2 linked regions of the Rhodoligotrophos appendicifer genome follow. The protein of the gene in region 2 binds, or shares a complex with, the protein of the main gene of each other region. Links are inferred from orthologs where the notes say so. Each region holds a gene or a part of one and is shown on either strand. Other genes may lie near its edges. The genes, in order: FKM97_RS24990 and xseA.

Region 1 (6,777 bases), on a different replicon or contig from region 2:
CAGCATCCAGATATATTTGTCATGCACCTGCAGCCGGTCGTCCAGCATGCTGCCGGTGGCGGTGTCGCCGGCCTCTTCCACTTTCGGCCGGATGTCGCGCATGGTCCGCACCACCGTCTCATTGTCGGCCACCAGCTGCTTCAGCATCGCCTTGGCCTCGGGCACGCCGCGCTCCTCCTCGATCTCCGACAGCTGGCTGAAATCGGTCGCCGTCGACGGCGCATAATGGCCCAATGCGCGGATCCGCTCGGCGATCACGTCCACCGCATCCCAGATGTCGCGATATTGTTCCTCCAGCATCAGGTGCAGGTCGTGAAAATTCGCCGCCTCGATGTTCCAATGGAACCCGTGGGTCTTCTGATAGAGCTTGAAGCTGTCCGCCAGAACCCGGGACAGGCCATGGGCCAGCGTCTTCTTCTCTTCGGCCGACAAAGTCTCGTCATTGCGCATGAAAGTGATCCTCGAGCTTGGGAAGGGGCGGCGATTATATCCGCTGCACGATCATATCGCTATCTCGGCCCCCGTGCCGCGATCAGATATTCTTGGTTACCGTCGCCCCCGGTGATCGGCGACGGCGTCACCCCTTGCACCGCCCACCCCATCTCCGCCTCCAGAAAGGTCGCGATGTCGGTGCAGGCTTGCTCCTGCAGGGCGGGATCGCGCACGATGCCGCCCTTGCCCAGGCCCTGGCGGCCGACCTCGAATTGCGGCTTGATGAGCGCCAACAGCTCCGCCCGCGGCGCCGCCAGGGCGAGGCTCGCCGGCAGCGCCAGCTTGAGGCTGATGAAGCTCACATCGCAGACGACGAGCTGCGGGGCCACGGGAACCGTGGCGGCATCCACATCGCGCGCATTCAGCCCTTCGATCGCCGTCACGCGAGGATCCGCGGCGATCGCGGCATCGAGCTGGCCATGGCCCACATCCACAGCGAACACCCGGGCAGCACCCCTCGCCAGCAGCACCTGGGTGAAGCCGCCGGTCGAGGCCCCGAGATCCAGCGCCACCGTGTCCGCGACCTCGATCTCGAAATGGTCGAGACCGTGGAGAAGCTTGAGGGCGGCGCGCGAGACATAGGCAAGCTCCGGTGCCGCCTCCACGCTGAGAAGGGCATCCCCCCTCACCAGCATCGCGGCCTTCGTTGCGACCGCGCCATCGACCCGCACCAGCCCGCCCGAAACCGCCGCCTGAGCCCGCGCCCGGCTGGACACCAGCCCCGCCGCCACCAGCCTGAGGTCGAGCCTCTGTCGCGCCATTCCCTCTCCGTCATCCCAAGCGCATGGCACTCCCGCACCGTCATCCCGGCCGCAGCGGACGACCGCGTCCGCGCAGACCCGGGACCGCCAAGGGCTCCGCACCCAGGCAAGGTGCTCTCATCCTGAGGAGCAGCCGCAAGGCTGCGTCTCGAAGGGCCACGCCTACTCCACGTCCAGCGGCACCGTTCCCGCTACCGTTCCGTCCGGCTTCAGGGTGATCTTCTCGATCCGGGCTTCCGCCGATTTCAGCAAGGCCTCGCAATGGGCTTTCAGGGCCTCGCCGCGGGCATAGATGGTGATCGATTCCTCGAGATCGACCTTGCCCGCCTCGAGCCGGTCGACGATGCCTTCGAGTTCCTTCAACGCCGTCTCGAAGCTCAGGCCTGCCACGTCCTGCTTGTCCGTCATCATGAGATCTCCGCCGCCCGCATCAGGGTCTGTACGTGGCATCCGACCGAGCTCGCCAATGCGCGCAGGTCGTAGCCGCCTTCCAGGACCGACACCAGCCGCCCTTCGCAATGCTGGTCGGCGAGTTCCAGGAGCCGGAGCGTGATCCAGATGAAGTCCTCTTCGCTCAGCTGCAGGCTGCCCAGAGGATCGTCGCGATGGGCATCGAAGCCGGCGGAGACCACGATCAAATCGGGCTCGAAGGCATCCAGCGCCGGCAGGATGGTCGACATCATCGCCTCGCGGAACCGGTCCGACCCGTCGCCCGCCCGCAATGGCGCGTTCACGATGTTGCCCACCCCCGTTTCCGACATCTCGCCGGTGCCCGGGAACAGCGGCATCTGGTGGGTCGAGCCGTAGAACAGGTCCCGGTCAGACCAGAAGATCTCCTGCGTGCCATTGCCGTGATGCACGTCGAAATCGACGACCGCCACCCGCTGCGCATTGTGGTTCTCGCGCGCATGCAGGGCGGCGATCGCCGCATTGTTGAAGAAACAGAAGCCCATGGCCTTGTCGCTTTCGGCATGGTGTCCCGGCGGTCGCGTGGCGCAGAAGGCGTTCACGGCCTCCCCATTGAACACGGCATCGACCGCCCGGGTCGCGGCCCCCACCCCGCGCAAGGCCGCATCCAGAGATCGGGGCGACAGCCAGGTGTCGGGGTCGACCGCCTCCATCCCCTCCGACGGGACCGCCTCCTCGATGCGCGAGACATAGGATTCCTCATGGGCCAGCAGCACCGATTCCCGCAGGCCGCGCGGGGCCTCGAGCCGGTCGAGCCTCTGGAAATGCGGCGCGGCCAGGATCTGGTTGATGGCGCGCAGCCGATCGACCCGTTCCGGATGCCCCTTCGGCGTCTCATGCTCGAGACAATCCGGATGCGTGAGAAGAAGAGTGTTCATGAAGCTCCTTATAAAGATCCCTCTCCCGCAAGGGAAAACGGAAAATCCCTCGACTGCTCAGCCTGAAAGGGTCGAAAAGAAAGCATCCCGGTCATCCCGGCCGCAGCGGACGCGTGCGTCCGCGCAGAGCCGGGACCCCGGGCGGCAGAGGCAAACCCGCCGGCACACCCGCTGGCAAACCCGCCCACGCACACCGCCTAGAGGGCTGCCTCCAGCACCGCATCCGCGCCCTCCATGACGCTGCGCTTCAGCGCCCCCGTCTCCGGCAGGGCCTGTTCGGCGAAGAACCGCGCCGTCGGCACATGTCCGTTGGTCCGGTCCTGCAGCGCCCCCTTGGTCAGCCAGGCGCCGCCGGCGGCCAGCCCGAACAGCTTCAGATAGCGCGTCGCTCCGGCCATGGCTTCGTCCTGGTTGCGCGCCAGCGCCTTCAGCATCCAGGCCGTCGCCTCCTCGAGATCGGCAACCGCCTCGCCCACCCGCTCGGCCGTCTTGCCGAAGGCCGGATCGTTCACCGCCCGCGCCTCCTCGGCGATGCCGCGCAGCTCCTTGATCAGCCCGGCGACCACGCGGCCTTCGCCCAGCGGCAGCTTGCGTCCCACCAGGTCGATCGCCTGCACGCCGTTGGTGCCCTCATAGATGGGCGCGATCCGCGCATCACGGTAATATTGCGCAGCGCCCGTCTCTTCGATGAAGCCCATGCCGCCATGCACCTGAATGCCGGTCGAGGCCACATCCACGCCCATGTCGGTGGGAAATGCCTTGGCGACCGGCGTGAGCAGCTGGGCCAGCATTTCATGATGGAGCCGCTCCTCCTCCGTCCGCCCATGGCGGGCGACGTCGAGGGCATAGGCGGTGGCAAAGCAGATCGCCCGCGATGCCGCGACCTTCGCCTTCATGTCCAGCAGCATGCGCTTGACGTCCGGATGCGTGATGATCGGCACCATCTGGTCCGATCCCGACCGCTTTCCCTGTTTCCGGTCCTGGGCATAGCCCAGCGCATGCTGGAACGCCCGCTCGCCGACGGCCACACCCTGCATCCCCACATGCAGCCGGGCCGAATTCATCATCGTGAACATGCAGTTGAGGCCGCGATTTTCCTGCCCCACGAGATAGCCCACCGCACCGTCCTCTTCGCCATAGGCCATGACGCAGGTGGGGCTCGCATGGATTCCGAGCTTGTGCTCCAGCGCCAGGCATTTGACGTCGTTGCGCGCGCCCAGGCTGCCGTCTTCGTTCACGAGCACCTTCGGCACCAGGAACATGGAGATCCCGCGCGTGCCCTCCGGCGCCCCCACGACCCGTGCCAGGACGAAATGCACGATATTGTCCACGAGATCATGTTCGCCATAGGTGATGAAGATCTTCGTGCCCTGAACTCTGTAGGTGCCGTCGCCTTGCGGCTCGGCCTTGGTCTTGATGGCGGCGAGATCGGTGCCGGCCTGCGGCTCGGTCAGCACCATGGTGCCCGACCATTCCCCGGTGGCGAGCTTCGGCAAATAGATGCTCTTGAGGGCCTCGCTGCCATGTTGATGCAGCGCATCCGCCGCTCCTTGCGTGAGCAGCGGTCCGAGCCCGAAGGCCATGGCCGCGGTGTTCCACAATTCCTGCACCGCAAGCCCTACCGAAACCGGCAGGCCCTGGCCGCCATAATCGACCGGCGACGGCAGCGCGCCCCATCCTGCCTCCACCCACCGCGTATAGGCCTCCCGCCAGCCCGGCGCTGTCGTCACGGAGCCGTCCGCATTGCGCTTGGCGCCGACCCGGTCGCCCACCACATTGAGCGGCGCGAGGACCTCTCCGGCAAAGCGGCCCGCCTCCTCCAGGATCTGGTCCAGCGTGTCTGCGGTGAGGTCCGGGAACAGCCCCTCCTCCACCAGTTGGCGGAATCCGGTGATGGAACCGAGCACATGCTTGAGGTCGTCGACCTGTGGGGTATAAGGCATTGGAGGCTTCCTGGCTTGAGCGCGCGGGGCAGGCCGGCGCGATACGCGTGTGAATTTCTATTTGTGCATGGAATGTAGGGGTCAGCGCCGTGGCGTCAATCGGACATGAGGCCCGCGGCCTGCAAATCCTGCCCGCGACCCCGGAGAATATCGCCTCGGCGGCCGATTGTCTGGGCCATGGCAACCTCGTGGCCTTTCCCACCGAGACGGTCTACGGCCTGGGCGCGGACGCAACCTCGGACCGGGCCGTGGCCCGCATCTTCGAGGCGAAGGGCCGGCCCAGCTTCAATCCGCTCATCATCCATGTCGAAGATCTCGCTGCCGCCCGCGTCCTGGGCAGCTTCGATGCGGCCGCCGAACGCCTGGCACAGGCCTTCTGGCCGGGTCCCCTGACCCTGGTCGTGCCGCGCGCACCCGGCTGCCCGATCTCCGCTCTGGCCTCGGCCGGGCTCGACACGATCGCCCTGCGCGTCCCCGCCCACGAAACGGCCCAAGCCCTGCTGCGCGCCTGTGGCCGGCCGCTGGCGGCACCCAGCGCCAACCGCTCCGGCTCGATCAGCCCGACTCTGGCCGCTCATGTGGCCGCCAGCCTCGGCGACCGGGTCGACCGGATCCTCGACGCCGGCGCCACCGGCATCGGCCTCGAATCGACGATTATCGCCTGTCTGGGATCCGCGCCGACGCTGCTGCGCCCCGGCGGCCTCGCCCGCGAGGCGATCGAGCGCTGTCTCGAGGGGCGGCTGGCGGATTGTGCCGCCGATCCCGATCGTCCCACCGCGCCGGGCCAGCTCCTCAGCCATTACGCGCCGCGTGCAGCCCTGCGCCTGAACGTGACGGCCCCGGCCCCCGGCGAGGCCTATCTCGCCTTCGGACCGGCCGCCCCTCATGACGGCCCCATGCGCAATCTCTCGCCCGGCGGCGATCTCATCGAGGCCGCTGCCAATTTGTTCCGCCTGCTGCACGAGCTCGACGCCGAGGCCGTCAGCCGGTCCTCCACCATTGCCGCAGCCCCGGTTCCCCATCACGGCCTCGGCGAGGCCATCAACGACCGGCTCGCCCGCGCCGCCGCGCCGCGCTGACACCACTCCTGCCGCCGGCACAGCAGCTGCAGGCTGCATCAGTCCCTGACATGCCGGCTCACCTGTCGCCCGTCTTCCGGCTTCAGCAGCAGGAAGCCCGGGATCGACAGCAGCGGGATCACTGCCAGCAGCAGGAACACCTCGTGGAACCGCGCCGGGGTGAGCTCGTGGCTGCCCACGCTCACCAGCGCCAGCAGCGTGGCCGCGATCGACACCCCGAAGCTCACGCTCAGCTGCTGCAGCACGCCGCCCAGGCTCGTGCCCCGCGACAGCTTCTCGCTCGGCAGGTCCGCATAGGACAGCGTGTTCGAGGTCATGAACTGCAGCGAGCGCATGAGCCCGAAGGCGAACACGTAGGTCCCGATCGCCCAATGCGGCGTCCCCGGCTCGATCAGGGCAAAGCCCGCGGTGAACAGCGCGCTGAAGACCGCGCTGGCGATCAGCACCCGGTCGAAGCCGAAGCGCTTCAGCAGCGGCGACAGCGACGGCCTCACCAGCACGACCCCCAGGCTGCTGGCGAAGGTGAGCGAGCCGGACAGGACGGGGCTCATGCCGAAGCCCACCTGCAGCATCAGCGGCAGCAGGAACGGCGTGCCGTTGAGCCCCACCCGGCACAATCCTCCCGCCAGCGTCCCCACCGCGAAGGCGCGCTCGCGGAACAGCGTGAGGTCCACGGCCGGTGCTGCGACCCTACGCGCATGCCGCACGAAGCCGAGCAGCATCAGCGCCGAAGCCGCCAGCACCAGCACGATGGCCGGCACCGGCAGCATCGGCCGCCCCACATTCTCCAGTCCGAACTGCAGCAAGGCCGCCCCCAGCCCCACCATGACGAAGCCCTTGAAATCGAACCGCGCGAGCTGCGGTGCTTTCGTATTCTCCACATAGCGCAGCGCCAGCACCATGCCCAAAAGCCCGATCGGCACATTCACATAGAAGATCCACCGCCACGACGCATATGTCGTCAGCACGCCCCCCAGGAGCGGCCCCGCCACCGGCCCGATGATGGCGGGCAGCGTCATATACGTCATCGCCGTCACCAGCCGGGCGCGCGGGAACGAGCGCAGCAGGATCAGCCGCCCCACCGGCGTCATCATCGCGCCCCCGATCCCCTGCAGCGCCCGCGTCGCCACCAGCATCTCGAACGAATTCGCCATGC
Region 2 (6,756 bases):
TCGTTCGGTGCCGAGCGTGGTTTGGCGAACTGGCCGGCGATCCGGCCGACCTTGACCACCGGCGAGGAGGCGCCGAAGGTCAGCACGATCGCCATCTGCAGAAACACCCGGAAGAAGTCGCGGATATTGTCGGCAGAATGTTCTTCGAAGCTCTCAGCGCAATCGCCGCCCTGGAGCAGGAAGCCTTTCCCCTCCGCCACCTTGGCGAGTTTGCGCTTCAGCTTTCGCGCTTCTCCAGCAAAGACCAGCGGAGGAAATCCCTTCAGCTGCGCCTCGACGGCAGCCAGCTTCGCGGCATCCGGATAGTCCGGCATCTGGACCACCGGCAGAGTGCGCCATGTGTCGGGTGTCCAATGCTGTGCCATGTCAACAACTCCAAAACCGAGCGGACGATCATGTCGGCCCTCGAAAGGTGACGTCCCTATGAATGTTTCCTGGCGGCGGTGACCCTGGACTGGCTTCCGCACCGTGCCCCCTTGATATGGCCGTCGGCCGGCAGGCACCCAATCGACGCCGGGATCTATACACGCCCGCCGCTCACGTGGCCAGTCGCTCTGGATATCCTTCAAATCACGAACTCAACCTGAGTCTGTCACATTTTAGGCCCCTGCCCCATCGACTTTCTTCGAATTCCTGCATCTAGGAATCATGCTCATCCAGAGGAGACGTATAATGAGCAACATCGATCCAGCGAATGAAGAGGCGACGTCGGCAGTTGTTCTCGAACAGCTCAAGCTCGTCGTTGAGCGGATACAGCACCATGTCTGTGACGCGAACAGCACCTTGGGATCCAGCACCGATCCGGAGATCGTCGCCATCGTGAACCGCCTTCAGCCCATCTTCTGCACGGAGGAAGCGCGCGGCTTTGCCAACAGCAGCGACTTCCATCCCAATCCCGCCGCGATCGAAGCTTTTCTTTAGGAGGGGCCGATGAAGGAAGAGAGATATGCGGAGCAACTCAAGCAATTTAAGATCGCCTTCGCCCGCTTCAAGGAGAAGTTTTGCGAGCCGGAGACCGACTTTCTCCATACCCTTGATGACGTGGAGCGCCAGGCGGTTGAGACCGCGAGGCCCGTTGTTTGTGCGATCGAGGATGGAGCGAGCCTCGACATAAGGTCGACGCAAGCAGTCGCGGATGTCTTCTTCTAGGTAATCGGTCGCACCGATCGCCCCTGCGTCCGTGGCCCCTTGTTGGTCGCCCTGGCATCGGCCAAGATCCGGCATGGCCCATGCTTTGATCGAACCCAGCTTCTCCCTTGGCATCGAAGAGGAATATCTCCTCGTCGATGCCAAGACCCGAGACCTCATTCACGAGGCCCCGAAAGGACTTCTGGCCGCGTGCGAGCGCCGCCTGTTGGGACAGGTCAGTCCCGAATTCCTGCAGTGTCAGATCGAGGTCGGCACGCGGGTCTGCTCGACCATGGACGAGGCCCGAACCGACTTGGCGCATCTGCGCCGGACCATCGCCGATACGGCCCGAGATCACGGTCTTGCGCCGATCGCCGCCTCCACCCATCCCTTTGCCCGTTGGGATGATCAGCGCCACACCCACCGTGATCGCTACGAGATTCTGGCCAAGGATCTGCAGGTGGTGGTTCAGCGCATGCTCATCTGTGGCATGCATGTCCATGTAGCCGTGGAGGATGAGGACCTCCGCATCGATCTCTTCAACCAGCTTGTCTACTTCCTACCGCATCTTCTGATGCTAACGACCTCTTCGCCCTTCTGGCAGGGCCGCAATACGGGGCTTGCCTCCTATCGGCTCATTGTCTTCGATAGCCTTCCTCGCACCGGCCTGCCGCCGCAATTCTCGAGCTTTGCCGATTACCAGCGCACGGTGGCGACGCTGACGTCGCTGGCGATCGTCGAGGATGCAACGAAGATCTGGTGGGATCTGCGACCTTCTGGGCGCTTCCCCACGCTGGAACTTCGCATCTGTGACGTCTGCACCCGTCTCGACGACGCCATCGCCGTGGCCGCCTTGTTTCGCTGCTTGGTGAGGATGTTGTTCCGCCTGCGCCGGGACAATCAGCGGTGGCGGTCTTATGAACGATTTCTCGTCAATGAGAACCGCTGGCGCGCCTTGCGCTACGGTGCATCGCAAGGGCTGATTGACTTCGGCCGAGGCGAAATTGTGCCTTCCGAGGGCTTGCTTGAGGAGTTGCTCATCCTGGTGCGGCCGGACGCCGAGCACTTCGGCGGTGTCGCTGAGGTGGAGCACTGCCGGACCATTCTCCAGCGGGGAACGAGTGCGGTTCGCCAGATCTCAGTGTTCGAGGCCGCAAAACGGCGCGGCCTTGCAGAGGATGAAGCTCTTGCGGCCGTGGTGGACGACTTGATTTCCCAGACGGTTGCCGATTTCGGCTGAGAAAGCGAATCATCACGGTCCGAGCCCAGCCAGAGCCGCTTACGACCCCTGCAGTTCGAGATAGCGCTTCATAGAGGTCTCGGCATCGGCATACACTTCCTGCTTCTCCACGCTCCAGTACCGCACGAGGTCCATCGGAATCGGTACGCCTGTAATCGAGCAGCGAACGAAATCGCCGGGCACGACGACTTGGTAGTCGCCATCGAGGTACCGCAGCTTAGCTTCGCGGCCACCCACGAAACCTGGTTCGTATCTATTCATCAAATTCGCTCCGACCCCCGACTGCCCCGGGGTATTCTGAAGGGCGCCAACCTATCATGGATCATGTCCAAGCTTAAGCGTTGCGAGCCCGCCTTAGAACAGCTCGCCCTGGCTTTTCGCCGCAGCCCGTCCCCGGTTTATGCGTCGCGGTCCGGCAAGTCCGACGCCGCTGGTAATGACGGCACCGCTCTCTCCATCATGGAAGCGGAGGCTGACGGCCTCGCCGGGTTCGGTCTCCGCTGCCGAGCGCACCGGATGGCCCCCCTTCAGCACCAGCGCATAACCGCGCTCCAGCACTGCCTTGTACCCGAGGGAGGCGAATAACTTTCCCTGTGACTGAAGTTGCTGCCCAAGGCTTTCAAGACGCCGTATGATCGCGCGCCGCGACTGAACGGAACAGGCGTTCAGCCGTTCGCGCCCCTGGTTCGCCAGTGCGCGGGTACTGCGCGGCGATAGTCGAGCTTCGATGCGCGCGTATTCGGCCCGGTGGTGGCGGAGATTTGTACCCAGGGCGCGCCCGAGGCGATGGCCTTGTGCGTCGAGACGCTGCCCATCCCGTGCGCAGCGCACCAGCATCAGCCGGGGCTGCAGCTTTGCCGCCGACATGATGAAGCTGGCGCGGTGATGATGAGTGTTGGCTCGCAAGGCGCTGGTGAGCCGCCCGGCTGCTGTGTCGAATTTCTGTCGCGCCAGCCCCAGCATGTCCTCGGGCTTCGGCAATCCACGCGCGGCCGACAGAACCCGCACGCGCCTTTCCTCCACCATGCGCCGCGCCGCCCGTCGCTGCCGATAGCCGAGATCATCCACGGTCGCGATCAGGTCCGCCCGCACCGGCACCGCACATTCCGCGGCGGCGGTGGGTGTTGGACAGCGCCGGTCGGCGGCATGATCGATGAGGGTCGTATCCGTCTCGTGGCCCACGGCTGAGATCAGCGGAATGTCGCTCCCGGCTGCCGCCCTGACGACATCTTCCTCGTTGAAGCCCCACAGATCTTCGAGCGATCCTCCGCCACGGGCGACGATGATCACGTCTGGCCGCGGCACAGGGCCGCCGGCTGGTAGCGCGTTGAAGCCGCGGATGGCCGCGGCCACTTCCGCCGCACAGGTCTCCCCCTGCACCCGCACTGGCCACACCAGCACATGGCGTGGGAACCGATCCGAGAGCCGGTGGAGAATATCGCGGATCACCGCACCCGTTGGCGAAGTGACGACACCGATGACGCGCGGCAGAAACGGGATCGCCACCTTGCGCTCTGTCGCGAACAGCCCCTCGGCGGTCAGCTTTCGCCTCCGCTCGTCGAGAAGGGCCATGAGCGCACCGATACCGGCCGGTTCCAGCTGCTCGATGACGATCTGATATTTGGACGAGCCAGGGAAGGTGGTCAACTTCCCCGTGGCAATGACTTCGAGGCCCTCCTGCGGCTTGAACCGCAGCTTGGCCACGGCCGTGCGCCAGATGACCGCCTCCAGCTTGGCGGCATCATCCTTGAGCGCGAAATAGCAATGACCGGAGGAATGCTGCCCGCGAAAGCCGCTGATCTCACCGCGCACCCTCACGAAGGCGAAGGCATCCTCGACCGTTCTTTTGAGTGCGAAGGAGAGTTCGCTGACGGAGAACTCCACGACGTTTGCGGTCCCGCCGCGCTGGGACGGATCGAGTGGCCAGCCATTCGCCGGCAGTTCCTTGGGCATTGATCGAATCCTCTTTTCAGCCGCCTATCTGATGCTAAGAAGGCAGCGCATTCAAGGCGGGGCCCATCTTACGACCTCTGAAGGAGCGACATGAACGTCCTGGTGATCGGCTCCGGCGGCCGCGAACACGCCCTCTGCTGGGCGATTGGCGCGAGCCCTCTGGTAAATAGGCTCTTTTGCGCCCCCGGCAATGGCGGCATTGCGGCGGTTGCAACCTGCGTAGAGCTCCCCGTCACCGATCATGCCGCCCTGATTGAGTTCTGCCGCGCGGAGACAATCGGCTTTGTCGTCGTCGGTCCGGAGATCCCGCTCGTGGCAGGCCTCGTCGATGATCTTGAGGCTGCGGGGATCAAGGCCTTCGGGCCCACCGCCTTGGCAGCACGGCTTGAGGGCTCGAAGGCCTTCACCAAGGAGCTCTGCGCCAGACAGAACATACCGACTGCAGGTTTTGCCCGGTTCACCGATCTTGTCGCCGCGAAAGCCTATCTCGCCGACCGGGCCCCGATTGTGATCAAGGCGGATGGGCTGGCAGCCGGCAAGGGCGTGGTCGTCGCCATGACCAGCGAGGAGGCCCACGCGGCAGTGGCCGACATGCTCGGCGGCCAGTTCGGTGAAGCCGGCGCAGAGGTGGTCATCGAGGAGTATCTGGAGGGCGAGGAGGCGAGCTTTTTTGTCCTCGTTGATGGGAGCCACGCGCTGCCTCTTGAGACGGCGCAGGATCACAAGCGCGTCGGCGATGGCGATACGGGGCCGAACACCGGCGGCATGGGTGCCTATTCGCCCGCCCCTGTGATGACACGCGAGATGATCGAGCGAACCATGCGCGAGATCATCCTGCCGACGGTCAACGGCATGGCCGAGGCCGGCACACCGTTCAAGGGCGTGCTCTATGCCGGCCTGATGATCACCGCCGAGGGCCCCAAGCTCATCGAATACAATGTCCGCTTCGGCGATCCCGAATGCCAGGTGCTGATGATGCGACTCAAATCCGACATCGTCCCCGCCCTTATCGCGAGCCGCGATGGGGAGCTCGCCAATTTCGACTTGCGCTGGCATGCCGAGCCGGCTCTGACCGTGGTCATGGCGGCGAAGGGCTATCCCGGAGATTTCCAGCGACGCACACCGATCACAGGTCTGGAGGAGGCCGGCAAAGTTGAAGGCGTGCAGATCTTCCATGCGGGCACGGTGCGGGAAGGTGACAGGATCCTTGCCAATGGCGGCCGGGTCCTGAACGTGACCGCGACGGGCGGAACCCTCGCTGAGGCCCAGGCGCGCGCCTACCGGGCGGTGGATCTCATCGACTGGCCGGAAGGCTTTTGTCGTCGCGATATCGGTTGGCGCGCCGTCTCCTTGGGATAGACAGAAATAGGCAGCCGTTGCAGAAGGAGTGTCATGGAGGAACTTTTTCCCGGCTTTGAGGAACGTCGCGTCGAGACTTTCGGCGCGGAGATCAACTTGCGGGTCGGTGGCTCGGGGCCTCCTCTGGTGCTGCTGCACGGCTATCCCCAGACCCACGCCTGCTGGCATGGGGTGGCAGCGAGGCTTGCTGACCGCTTCACATTGGTTCTCCCGGATCTCCGCGGTTATGGCAAATCCTCCTGTCCCACCAACGACCCGGATAACTTCACCTATTCCAAGCGCGCCATGGCGCAAGACATCCTGCAGGTCATGCACAAGCTGGGCTTCGAGCGCTTCGGCGTCGTGGGCCATGATCGCGGTGCCCGCGTGGCCTACCGCCTGGCCCTTGATGAGCCGGCTGCAATATCCGGTCTTGCCGTCCTCGACATCGTGCCCACTTTGGAGACATGGGAATCCATGAAGGGCGCCGGGGCCGCGGCCATGGGCGCCTACCACTGGCTGTTCCTCGCTCAGCCCTTTCCTCTGCCTGAAATGCTCATCGAGCAGCGGGCGACGGAGTTCCTCGACTACACGCTTGCAAGCTGGTCGGGCACTAAGGATCTGAGCCCCTTCAATGCCGTGGCACTCGCCAGCTACCGCCTCGCATTCTCTATTCCCCCGCATATTCATGCGACCTGCTGTGATTATCGCGCCGGCCAGACCTATGATCTTGAGGCCGACAAGGTTGACCGCGCGGCGGGTCGCAAGGTGCAATGCCCTGTCGTGTCGCTCTGGGGCAACAAGGGTTTTGCGGCCGAAGGCGGGACACCTGTGGATGTTTGGCGGCAATGGGCTGATGACGTTGAAGGCTTTCCCTTGCCCTGCGGACATTTTCTTCCCGAGGAGCGATCCGACGACGTCGCCGACCACCTCCTTGCCTTTTTCCAAGCAGATGAGACAGCATGACTGAGAAGAGAACAGACCGCATCGATCGGCAAAAGGAATTTTCAGGCGTTGACGAGGTGCGGGCGGCCCACCGCTTCGATGAAGCAGCCCTCGCTGCCTATATGGCCGATCATGTCGAGGGCTTTCGCGGG

The links.
Region 1: the proteins of xseA (region 2) and FKM97_RS24990 are in contact, whole or in part, in a cryo-EM structure (PDB 8TXR), measured with the Escherichia coli proteins. The link is inferred for Rhodoligotrophos appendicifer from one-to-one orthologs.

Annotation. Positions count from the first base shown.
Region 1 is NZ_VHKL01000018.1:4,129-10,905, reverse strand. What follows is about bases 39-2,990. They hold FKM97_RS24990 (exodeoxyribonuclease VII small subunit), read right to left. Parts: upstream 1,662-2,990; coding sequence 1,416-1,661; downstream 39-1,415. Other genes in these bases: FKM97_RS24980 (acyl-CoA dehydrogenase family protein), read right to left, coding at 2,797-2,990; FKM97_RS24985 (histone deacetylase family protein), read right to left, coding at 1,661-2,599; FKM97_RS24995 (TlyA family RNA methyltransferase), read right to left, coding at 510-1,253; FKM97_RS25000 (Dps family protein), read right to left, coding at 39-450. Also shown: more of FKM97_RS25000, read right to left, coding at 1-38; more of FKM97_RS24980, read right to left, coding at 2,991-4,542; FKM97_RS24975 (L-threonylcarbamoyladenylate synthase), read left to right, coding at 4,632-5,621; FKM97_RS24970 (DHA2 family efflux MFS transporter permease subunit), read right to left, coding at 5,660-6,777. UniProt on the Escherichia coli protein: Bidirectionally degrades single-stranded DNA into large acid-insoluble oligonucleotides, which are then degraded further into small acid-soluble oligonucleotides.
Region 2 is NZ_VHKL01000006.1:57,675-64,430, forward strand. What follows is about bases 2,023-4,953. They hold xseA (exodeoxyribonuclease VII large subunit), read right to left. Parts: upstream 4,322-4,953; coding sequence 2,723-4,321; downstream 2,023-2,722. Other genes in these bases: FKM97_RS14325 (carboxylate-amine ligase), read left to right, coding at 2,023-2,368; FKM97_RS14330 (DUF2093 domain-containing protein), read right to left, coding at 2,408-2,629; purD (phosphoribosylamine--glycine ligase), read left to right, coding at 4,412-4,953. In the rest of the region: FKM97_RS14310 (class II 3-deoxy-7-phosphoheptulonate synthase), read right to left, coding at 1-365; FKM97_RS14315 (hypothetical protein), read left to right, coding at 673-921; FKM97_RS14320 (hypothetical protein), read left to right, coding at 931-1,149; more of FKM97_RS14325, read left to right, coding at 1,223-2,022; more of purD, read left to right, coding at 4,954-5,680; FKM97_RS14345 (alpha/beta fold hydrolase), read left to right, coding at 5,714-6,625; FKM97_RS14350 (phosphotransferase family protein), read left to right, coding at 6,622-6,756. UniProt on the Escherichia coli protein: Bidirectionally degrades single-stranded DNA into large acid-insoluble oligonucleotides, which are then degraded further into small acid-soluble oligonucleotides.